2 regions of the Marinobacter sp. DUT-1 genome follow, and region 2 is predicted to be linked to the other one. Evidence: predicted binding sites of a transcription regulator. Region 2 holds the regulator's gene; the other holds the start of a gene.

Region 1 (4,582 bases), on a different contig from region 2:
CCACGAGCATCTCTGCGGCCACGATGACCAGCCAGGCAATCCCGATGGAAATGCGCATACCGGTCAGGATGGTGGGTGCGGCGGCTGGCAGGATCACCGTAATGGCGGTGCGTAGCGGGCCGAGTTCGTGGGTGCGGGCCACGTTCACCCAATCCTGCCGGACGTTGGCCACGCCAAAGGCGGTGTTCAGCAACATGGGCCAGATCGAGCAGATGAAGATCACGAAGATCGCCGAGGCATCGGAATCCTGGATGATGAACAGGGCCAGGGGCATCCAGGCCAGCGGCGAAATAGGCCGCAGTACCTGGATGTACGGGTTCAGGGCCTTGTACATCAGCGGCGACATACCGATCAGGAAGCCGACGGGCAGCGCAATGGCCATGGCCGCCAGGTACCCGGTCAGTACCCGGTATACCGAATAGGCCAGCTGGATACCGATGCCCTTATCATTGGCGCCTGCGTCATAAAAGGGATTGGACAGTTCAGCCCAGGCCAGCTTTATCACCGCTGAAGGCGGCGGCACCCGCGATTCCTGATCCGCGCCGCCCATCAGCATTTCGTATTCGGTCATTCCGGTCTGGGCCTCCGGGGGCTGGGTTGCCATTTCCCAGAGCCCCAGGGCCAGAATCAGGAACGACACCGACAGCAAAGCTGCCCGCACGTTCAGGGAAGCCATGATTACACCCTCCCGATCGCGAAGCTGCGGGCATACTCTTCCGGGTGTTCCGGATCGAAGGTCTTACCCATGATGGTGTGGGTCTTGTAGGTCTTGTCCGGCGCGGTGTAGCCCATTTCTTCCATCAGCTTGCCGGTCTCACCGGCCAGGTACACCTGCTCAGCAATGGCCTTGTAGTCCACGTCGCCTTCGATGTAGCCCCAGCGCTTCATCTGGGTGAGGATCCACACGCCCATGGAGTGCCACGGGAACGGGTCGAAGTCGATGCGGTCCGGCACGTCCTTCACCTCGCCAAGGCCATCGGCGTAGTAGCCGGTCAGCACCTGCTGAATCACCGGTACCGGCTGGTTCAGGTAATTCTTCGGCGCGATGGCTTCGGAGATTTCCTTCCGGTTATCCGGGTTGTTGGAGTACTGCGTCGCATCGATGATGGCGCGTAACAGGGCGCCGTAGGTGTTCGGGTTCTGGGTCGCAAACTGCTGGCTGCAGGCAAAGGCGCAGCACGGGTGGCCTTCCCAGATATCCTTGGTGAGCATGTGGATGAAGCCCACTTTCTCCCAAACGGCACGCTGGTTGAAGGGATCCGGGGACAGGTAGCCATCCAGGTTACCGGCGCGCAGGTTGGCGACCATTTCAGGTGGCGGAACCACCCGGATCTGCACGTCTTTGTCCGGGTCGATGCCGTTCTCGGCCAGGTAGTAGCGCAACAGGAAGTTGTGCATGGAGTACTCGAACGGCACGCCAAACTTGAAGCCCTTCCACTGCTTCGGGTCCCGCTTGTCCTTGTGGTCCACGTGCAGAACGATGGCCTGGCCGTTGATGTTCTCAACCGCCGGCATGATGAAAGGTTCCGGTGTGGAGCCGGCGCCCATGGTCATCGCCAGGGGCATGGGTGTCAGCATGTGGGAAGCGTCGTATTCGCCGGCCAGGGACTTGTCCCGGGCCACCGCCCAGCCGGCGGTTTTGGTCACGGTGACATCCAGGCCGTAGCGCTCATAAAAGCCCATGGGGTGAGCCATGATGATTGGCGTGGCACAGGTGATCGGCACAAAGCCAACGTTGAGTTTGGTTTTCTCCAGCTTGCCAAGGGATTCCTTCACGGCTGCCTTGGCCTTGTCCATGGGGAACACGCTGCCCAGCAGCGCGGCCGCGGTGCCCGCTCCCATCATCTTCATGAAGCTCCGGCGGCTGTGGTCGTTGTGGCCGAACACAGAGCGGACGACGGCACTCTCGATCGCCCGATCCATCATGGCCTCGGAATCCATGGCGCTTTCAGAGACCGACGCATCCTGGCTTGGTGATTGCTGAAGATTCAGAGACACCGACGGCGTTTCCTGTCCGGGTTTACATTCCGGACAACCGCAGGTTTTGGCGTGGATCAGTGACTGGTCACCGTCAAACGGATTGCCAAGGCTTTTCGTAGTCATGGGGCACTCTCCCTACTCTCGGACTGTTTATGCACACATACGGTGCGACAAGGTTGCGGCTCGGGACCGTCAGCAAGACTCGTGCGGTTCGGGCTACGCGTTCTGGGAGAGCTATCGCAGGGTTCGTGCCAACTACGGACGTTTTTGTACCTTTCTGTTTCTATTGATTTTTCAGGAAGATCCGAGGATCGGACTCGGCTACGAGTTTTCGTAATTCACGATTTTTCGTGGCGGGAACACCGAATTTTCGTAGTTGGCACGGGGTTTGTTCTGTTCTTTTCGGAACAGCACAGGACACCCCCATGAACACCGAGACCACCATTGCCCCGATTGCCCCTATCAGCACGACAAGCTGGATTGACCACCTGCCAGAGGCGGCGCTACTTGTGGATGCCGCCCGGGATCTGATCCTCGCCGCGAATAGCGCCATGGGCCGGATGATCGGCACCGACCGGCAATCCCTGACAGACACCCCCTGCACCCACCTGTTCGCGGACCAGCGACCACAACTGATTACCTTCACCGAGGAAACCCTGTTCCGCAGCCATGGCTGGAGCCGGGATTTCGTGATCAAGCACCGGGACGGCCACACCGTAGAGCTGGAAATATCCTCCTCCCGGGTTGGCGAGGCCGAATCCCAGAACGTGCTGCTCTTGCTTCGGGACCGGCGCCATCTGCGCACACTGCGCGAGCGGCACGACGCCAACCACTATCACCGGGGCGGCCTGCTGGAGTGGCGACGGGTGGAGGAGCTGTTCAAAGACATGGAACGGGAAAACCAGCTCATTCTGCACGCCGTGGGGGAAGGCATTTACGGCGTGGATGCCGAGGGCCGCACAACCTTCGCCAACCCGGCGGCAGAACGAATGCTCGGCTGGCGTATTGACGAACTCATGGGCCGGGTCATTCACCGGGTGGTGCACCACTCCCACGAAGACGGCAGTCTCTACCCCCTGAAAGAGTGCCCTATCTACGCCGCCTTCCGGGACGCCAGCGTGAAACGCGTGGGTGAGGACTGGTTCTGGCGCAAGGACGGCACCGGATTTCCCGTGGAGTACACCAGCACGCCGATTCTGGATAACGGGCACCCGGTCGGTGCCGTGGTGGTGTTCCGGGATATCTCCCCTCGCCTGCAGGCGCAAAAGGAGCTGGAGAGGGCTCTGAAGGAAGTGGAGAGCCTCAAGCACCGCCTGGAAATGGAAAACGCCTACCTGCAGGAGGAACTCAGTGCCGAATACCACTTCCATGAAATTTTTGGCCAGAGCGACGCCATCAAGGCCATCGTCCGGCGGATCGGCATGGTCGCCCCTACCGATGCCAACGTACTGATTACCGGTGAATCCGGCACCGGCAAGGAACTGATCGCCCGGGCTATCCACCAGTCCAGCACCCGGCGGGACCGGCCCCTGATCCGGGTTAACTGCGCTGCGATCCCGAAGGACCTGTTCGAGAGCGAATTCTTCGGACACATCAAGGGTGCGTTTACCGGCGCCGTCAGCGACCGCGTGGGCCGGTTCGAACTGGCGGACGGCGGCACACTGTTTCTCGATGAGGTAGGTGAAATCCCCCTGGAACTGCAGGGCAAGTTGTTGCGGGTTCTGCAGGATCAGCAGTTCGAACGGGTGGGCGAGAACCGCACCCGGGCAGTGGATGTGCGAGTGATCGCGGCCACCAACCGGGACCTGAAAGCGGAGGTTCAGGAGAAAACCTTCCGGGAAGATCTCTACTTCCGCCTGAACGTTTTTCCCATCGAATCCGTCCCCCTGCGTCGGCGTATCGAGGATATCCCCATCCTGGCCAGGGAATTCCTGAGCCGGGCCTGCCAGAAGTTCAACCGGCCTCCGCTGGCTTTAAGAGAGCGGGACGTGGCAACCCTCAAGGCCTACCAGTGGCCGGGTAACGTGCGGGAACTGGAGAATGTCATCGAGCGCCAGGTGATCACCGCCGATGGCAGGCTGGATCTCGATTTAGCCGGTGCGGATACCGGTGTCCGCCCTGCAGCAGCAGAAATAACGCCGGCCCGGCATTTCAACGGCGAACTGATGACGGAAAGCGAGTTCCGGGAACTGGAGAAACAGAACCTGGTCCGGGCGCTGGAGATGAGTGGGGGGCGGGTCTTCGGTGACGATGGAGCGGCGGCGCTGCTTGGTATCAAGCCGACCACCCTTTCCTCACGACTGAAAAAATGGAAGTTAGACACAAAGGCGTTCCAAGGCACCGCCAATGCCTTAAGGCATTGAGCGGAGCCCCGAAGACCTGTTTCGATCAGATCAGTTCAATCGCCACGGCAGTGCCCTCACCACCGCCAATACAAAGCGAGGCAACGCCACGCTTGAGCCCACGCTGTTTCAGGGCATTGATCAGGGTGACGATGATCCGGGAGCCGGAGGAGCCGATCGGGTGACCGAGGGCACAGGCGCCGCCATGGACATTCACCTTCTCCGCAGGAAGCTTCAGTTCGTTGATTGCCGCCAGGGTG
Region 2 (4,582 bases):
CAACATGGCCACCATGGTATCGCCCACTGCCCGCATCCGGGGCGAACCCGGCACTGAACCCTGGACAATCTCGGCGGACAACGGCAGCCTGCTGCAGAACGAGAATCTGCTGTACCTGACCGACAACGTGCGTATCATTCGCCCGATTGGCGACCGTGAGGCGACCCTGACCACGTCAAAGCTGACGCTGGACAACGATCAGAACATCATCTATACCGACGCTCCGGTGGAGATCACCGATCGCATCGGCGTTACCCGTGCCACCGGCATGAAAGCCTGGATCAACGAGCGAATTCTGGAGCTCAACTCCGACGTGGAAGGACGTTATGAGACCGTTCAATAAACATCCGTCCGGCGTGTTGGCCACCCTGCTGGCGCTGGTCCTCAGCGGCCCGGTCCTGGCCTTCGACCTGGATTCCGACCAGCCGATCACCGTCAGCGCCGACAGCGCACGGCTCGATGACAGCAAGGGCGTGGCCACCTATACCGGTGACGTGATCCTCACCCAGGGCAAGACCCGACTGACAGCCGAACGGGTCGTGCTGTACCGCAACACCGAAGGCCTGAACCGTATCGAGGCGTCCGGCGCCCCGGCCCACTATACCCAACCGAGCCGTGACGGTGAGGGCGAGACCGATGCCCGCGCCCTTAACATCACCTGGTCTGCCACTGACCGGCAGCTGACCTTTGAACGGGAGGCGGTGATTGAGCAGAATGGCAACCTGTTCCGCGGCGACCTCATCCATTACGACACGGTTCGCCGGGTAGTTACCGCCGAGGGCGGACAGGAAACGGGATCCGGCACTGGCCGGGTTGAAATGGTTATCCAGCCCCGCAGCACCAGACAGGGATCCGATGGCAGTACTGAGAGCCAGTAACCTGGCAAAGAGCTACAAACAGAAGAAGGTGGTCATCGACGTTTCCCTGGAAATCCAGAGTGGCGAGATCGTCGGCCTGCTCGGCCCCAACGGCGCCGGCAAAACCACCTGCTTTTACATGATTGTTGGCCTGGTGCCCGCCGATCGCGGCCGCATCACCATTGATGGCCAGGACATCACGCCCCTGCCCATGCACGGGCGTGCCCGCAAGGGAATCGGCTACCTGCCCCAGGAAGCCTCGGTATTCCGCAAACTGACCGTGCGGGACAACATCATGGCGATCCTGGAAACCCGCAAGGGCCTCGGCCGGGCCGAGCGTGATGCCAAGCTCGAAGAGCTATTGGAAGAGTTCCACATCACCCACATTCGCGACAGCGTCGGCATGGCACTCTCCGGCGGCGAGCGCCGGCGGGTGGAAATCGCCCGCGCCCTGGCCATGGAGCCCGCCTTCATCCTGCTGGACGAACCCTTCGCCGGCGTGGACCCGATCTCGGTGAGCGACATCAAGCACATCATCCGCCACCTGCGGGACAAGGGCATCGGGGTACTGATCACCGACCACAACGTGCGGGAGACACTGGATATCTGCGAGAACGCCTACATCGTCTCCGGGGGGCATATCATTGCTTCCGGCAGCTCGGAGGAGATTCTGGCGAATCAGCAGGTGAAAGAGGTGTATCTGGGGAACGAGTTCCGGCTCTGAGAGTGGGGTCTGAAGAACGCCTTCTTCTGACCCCGAGTTGGAATTGAGCACAAGCCAAAGGTCCAGGTTGGGGTCAGATGAAAGTTTTCATCAGACCCCTGAGTCAGGGGCCACCCCAGGGGTCTGAAGAACGCTTTCTTCTGACCCCGGGTCGGATTTGAGCACGAGCCAAGGGTCCAGGTTGGGGTCAGATGAAAGTTTTCATCAGACCCCTGAGTTACATCCCCGCCACCTTTCATGTTCAATCTGACATCCAATTCCAGTAAACTCGGCAAAGAACTTGCTTGCTACGGCAACTAGCTAGCATACAAAGCATTTTTTCTCTGATGCCAAGGTGACAGAGCGTGACGAGTAACGGATCCTGAACGTATGGTGATGAAAGCTTCATTACAGTTAAAGCTGGGTCAGAGCCTGACCATGACGCCCCAGCTGCAACAGGCGATCCGGCTTCTGCAGCTCTCCACCCTCGATCTGCAACAGGAAATCCAGCAGGCCCTCGATTCCAATCCGATGCTGGAAACCTCCGAGGACGACGACCACGCCGAAGCGCCGGCGGACAACACCGAAAATCGGGACGACCAGGAACAGGATTCCACTGCCAGTGCCGAAACCGGTGATGACTGGGACGATGCCGGACCGGAATGGACCGGCGAGAACGAGGTTCCCGATAACATCCCGGACGACCTGCCCGTCGACACTGCCTGGGACGACATCTATCAGTCCGCGCCGGCCTCTTCGGCCCGCAATGACGACGACAACGAACAGGATTTCGAGACCCGCAACTCGCCGACGGAAACCCTGCACGATCACCTGGAATGGCAGATCAACCTGACACCCATGAGCGAGCGGGACCGGGCCATCGCCCATGCCCTGCTCGATGCGGTAGACGATCACGGCTACCTGACCAGCCCTCTGGAGGAGATCCATGCCGGCCTGCAGGACGACGCCGACGAGGATCCCCTGGAACTGGACGAGGTGGAAGCGGTGCTGCACCGGCTCCAGCATCTGGACCCGGCTGGCGTGTTTGCCCGTGATCTGCAGGAATGCCTGCTGATCCAGCTCAACCAGCTGCCGCCGGACACCCCCTGGCTGGCCCAGGCTCGGCTGGTGATTACCCACTACATCAACCTTCTGGGTAACCGGGACTACGCCCAGCTGCTGCGCAGAAGCCGCCTGAAGGAAGATCAGCTGCGGGAAGTCCTGGCGCTGATCACCGGCCTCAACCCCCGACCGGGCGATGTGATCGACCACGGCGAGCCGGATTACGTCATCCCCGATGTCATCGTCAGCAAACACAACGGCCGCTGGCGGGTGGAACTGAATCCGGAAATTGCCCCCCGCATCCGCGTGAATGCGAGCTATGCTTCTCTTATAAGGCGTGCGGACAGCAGTGCAGACAACACCTACCTGCGGGATCAATTGCAGGAGGCCAAATGGTTCATCAAGAGCCTGCAGAGCCGGAATGAAACCCTGCTTAAGGTGGCCACCCGCATCGTGGAGCACCAGCAGGGCTTCCTGGACCAGGGTGAGGAGGCGATGAAGCCGCTGATCCTGTCCGATATTGCCCAGGCCGTGGACATGCACGAGTCCACCATTTCCCGGGTGACCACACAGAAATACATGCACACGCCCCGGGGCATCTTTGAGCTGAAGTACTTTTTCTCCAGCCATGTCAGCACGGATGAAGGGGGTGAATGTTCCTCAACGGCCATTCGCGCGATGATCCGGAAACTGATTGCCGCGGAAACTCCTAAAAAGCCATTGAGTGACAGTAAAATTGCAGCCATGCTAGGAGAACAGGGCATCAAGGTGGCAAGACGCACCGTGGCCAAGTACCGGGAGGCGATGCATATTCCGCCTTCCAATGAACGCAAACGACTGGTGTAACAACAGGAGACGCCTATGCAACTCAATATTTCAGGCCATCACGTAGAATTGACTCCCTCCCTCAAGGATTATGTCACCGAGAAGTTCGACAAGCTGGAGCGCCACTTTGACCACATTTCCAACTGTCAGGTGACCCTGGAAGTCGAAAAGGTGCGCCAGATTGCGGAGGGGACTCTGCATGTAGCGGGTGGCGGTGAAATTCATGCTAAGGCCGAGAATGAGGACATGTACGCAGCCATCGATGCCCTGATCGACAAGCTGGATCGTCAGGTTCTCAAGCACAAGGAAAAGAACGTAGACCGGATGCACGGTAACGGGCAGCGTTAACAGTCCGTCTCCATGCGGTAATCCAATGGCGCTGCGGCACTTCGGGTGTCGCAGCCTTTTTTTTACGGAAATGCAGTCGATCCATGAGCGACACATCCCTGACCATAGACAACATCCTTGTACCGGAGCTGACCCTCTGCCGGGCGCCGGCATCAAGCAAGAAGCGGGTTCTGGAGTTCATCGCTGAAAAGATCCACCAGCAGGATGAAACCCTGAGCGACACCGAGATCTTCAACAACCTGATCGCGCGCGAGCGGCTCGGAAGTACCGGAATCGGCCAGGGGATTGCCATCCCCCACTGCCGGCTGGAGGGCCTGGACCGGGTGATCGGTGTGCTGATGACGCTGGAGGAAAGCGTCGAGTTCGATGCCATCGACAATCAGCCCGTGGACCTGGTGTTTGCCCTGATCGTGCCGAAGGAGGCGACCAGCGAGCATTTGGAGCTGCTGAGCCAGCTGGCCGAGAAATTCAATGAGCGGTCCTTCTGCAACAGGCTCCGCGAGTGCGAAGACGCCAGGACATTGTATGAGCGCATGACAGCCGCTAACGGCTGAACCCGACTTTACCGGAGGTATGCTGGGCATGAAGTTGATCATCGTGAGTGGCAGGTCAGGCTCAGGCAAGAGTACCGCACTGCATGTACTGGAAGATCTGGGCTTCTACTGCATCGACAACCTTCCCATCGGGTTGCTGTTTCCGTTGACCCGGGAAGCGGCCGCCCAGGAAAGGCCGGGGCGGCTGAACAAGATGGCTGTGAGTATTGATGCCCGCAACCTGTCCGGTGAGC

Evidence for each region. Region 2 encodes sigma-54, which starts transcription at its own class of promoters, with help from an activator protein. Its sites were predicted from a motif close to ANTGGCATNNANNTTGCTNT; they were not measured.
Region 1: a site for sigma-54 is predicted at 2,356-2,375, ahead of ACQUTG_RS14090 (sigma 54-interacting transcriptional regulator). Genes of this name have one in related genera too.

Annotation. Positions count from the first base shown of each region.
Region 1 is NZ_JBNRLS010000004.1:197,906-202,487, forward strand. Features, by position in the region: gene ntrB (nitrate ABC transporter permease) at 1-676, opposite strand, end outside; gene ACQUTG_RS14085 (ABC transporter substrate-binding protein) at 679-2,103, opposite strand; gene ACQUTG_RS14090 (sigma 54-interacting transcriptional regulator) at 2,406-4,343, shown strand; gene ACQUTG_RS14095 (thiolase family protein) at 4,369-4,582, opposite strand, start outside.
Region 2 is NZ_JBNRLS010000001.1:76,685-81,266, forward strand. Features, by position in the region: gene lptC (LPS export ABC transporter periplasmic protein LptC) at 1-343, shown strand, start outside; gene lptA (lipopolysaccharide transport periplasmic protein LptA) at 327-878, shown strand; gene lptB (LPS export ABC transporter ATP-binding protein) at 856-1,581, shown strand; gene ACQUTG_RS00360 (RNA polymerase factor sigma-54) at 1,957-3,468, shown strand; gene hpf (ribosome hibernation promoting factor) at 3,484-3,795, shown strand; gene ptsN (PTS IIA-like nitrogen regulatory protein PtsN) at 3,879-4,349, shown strand; gene rapZ (RNase adapter RapZ) at 4,378-4,582, shown strand, end outside.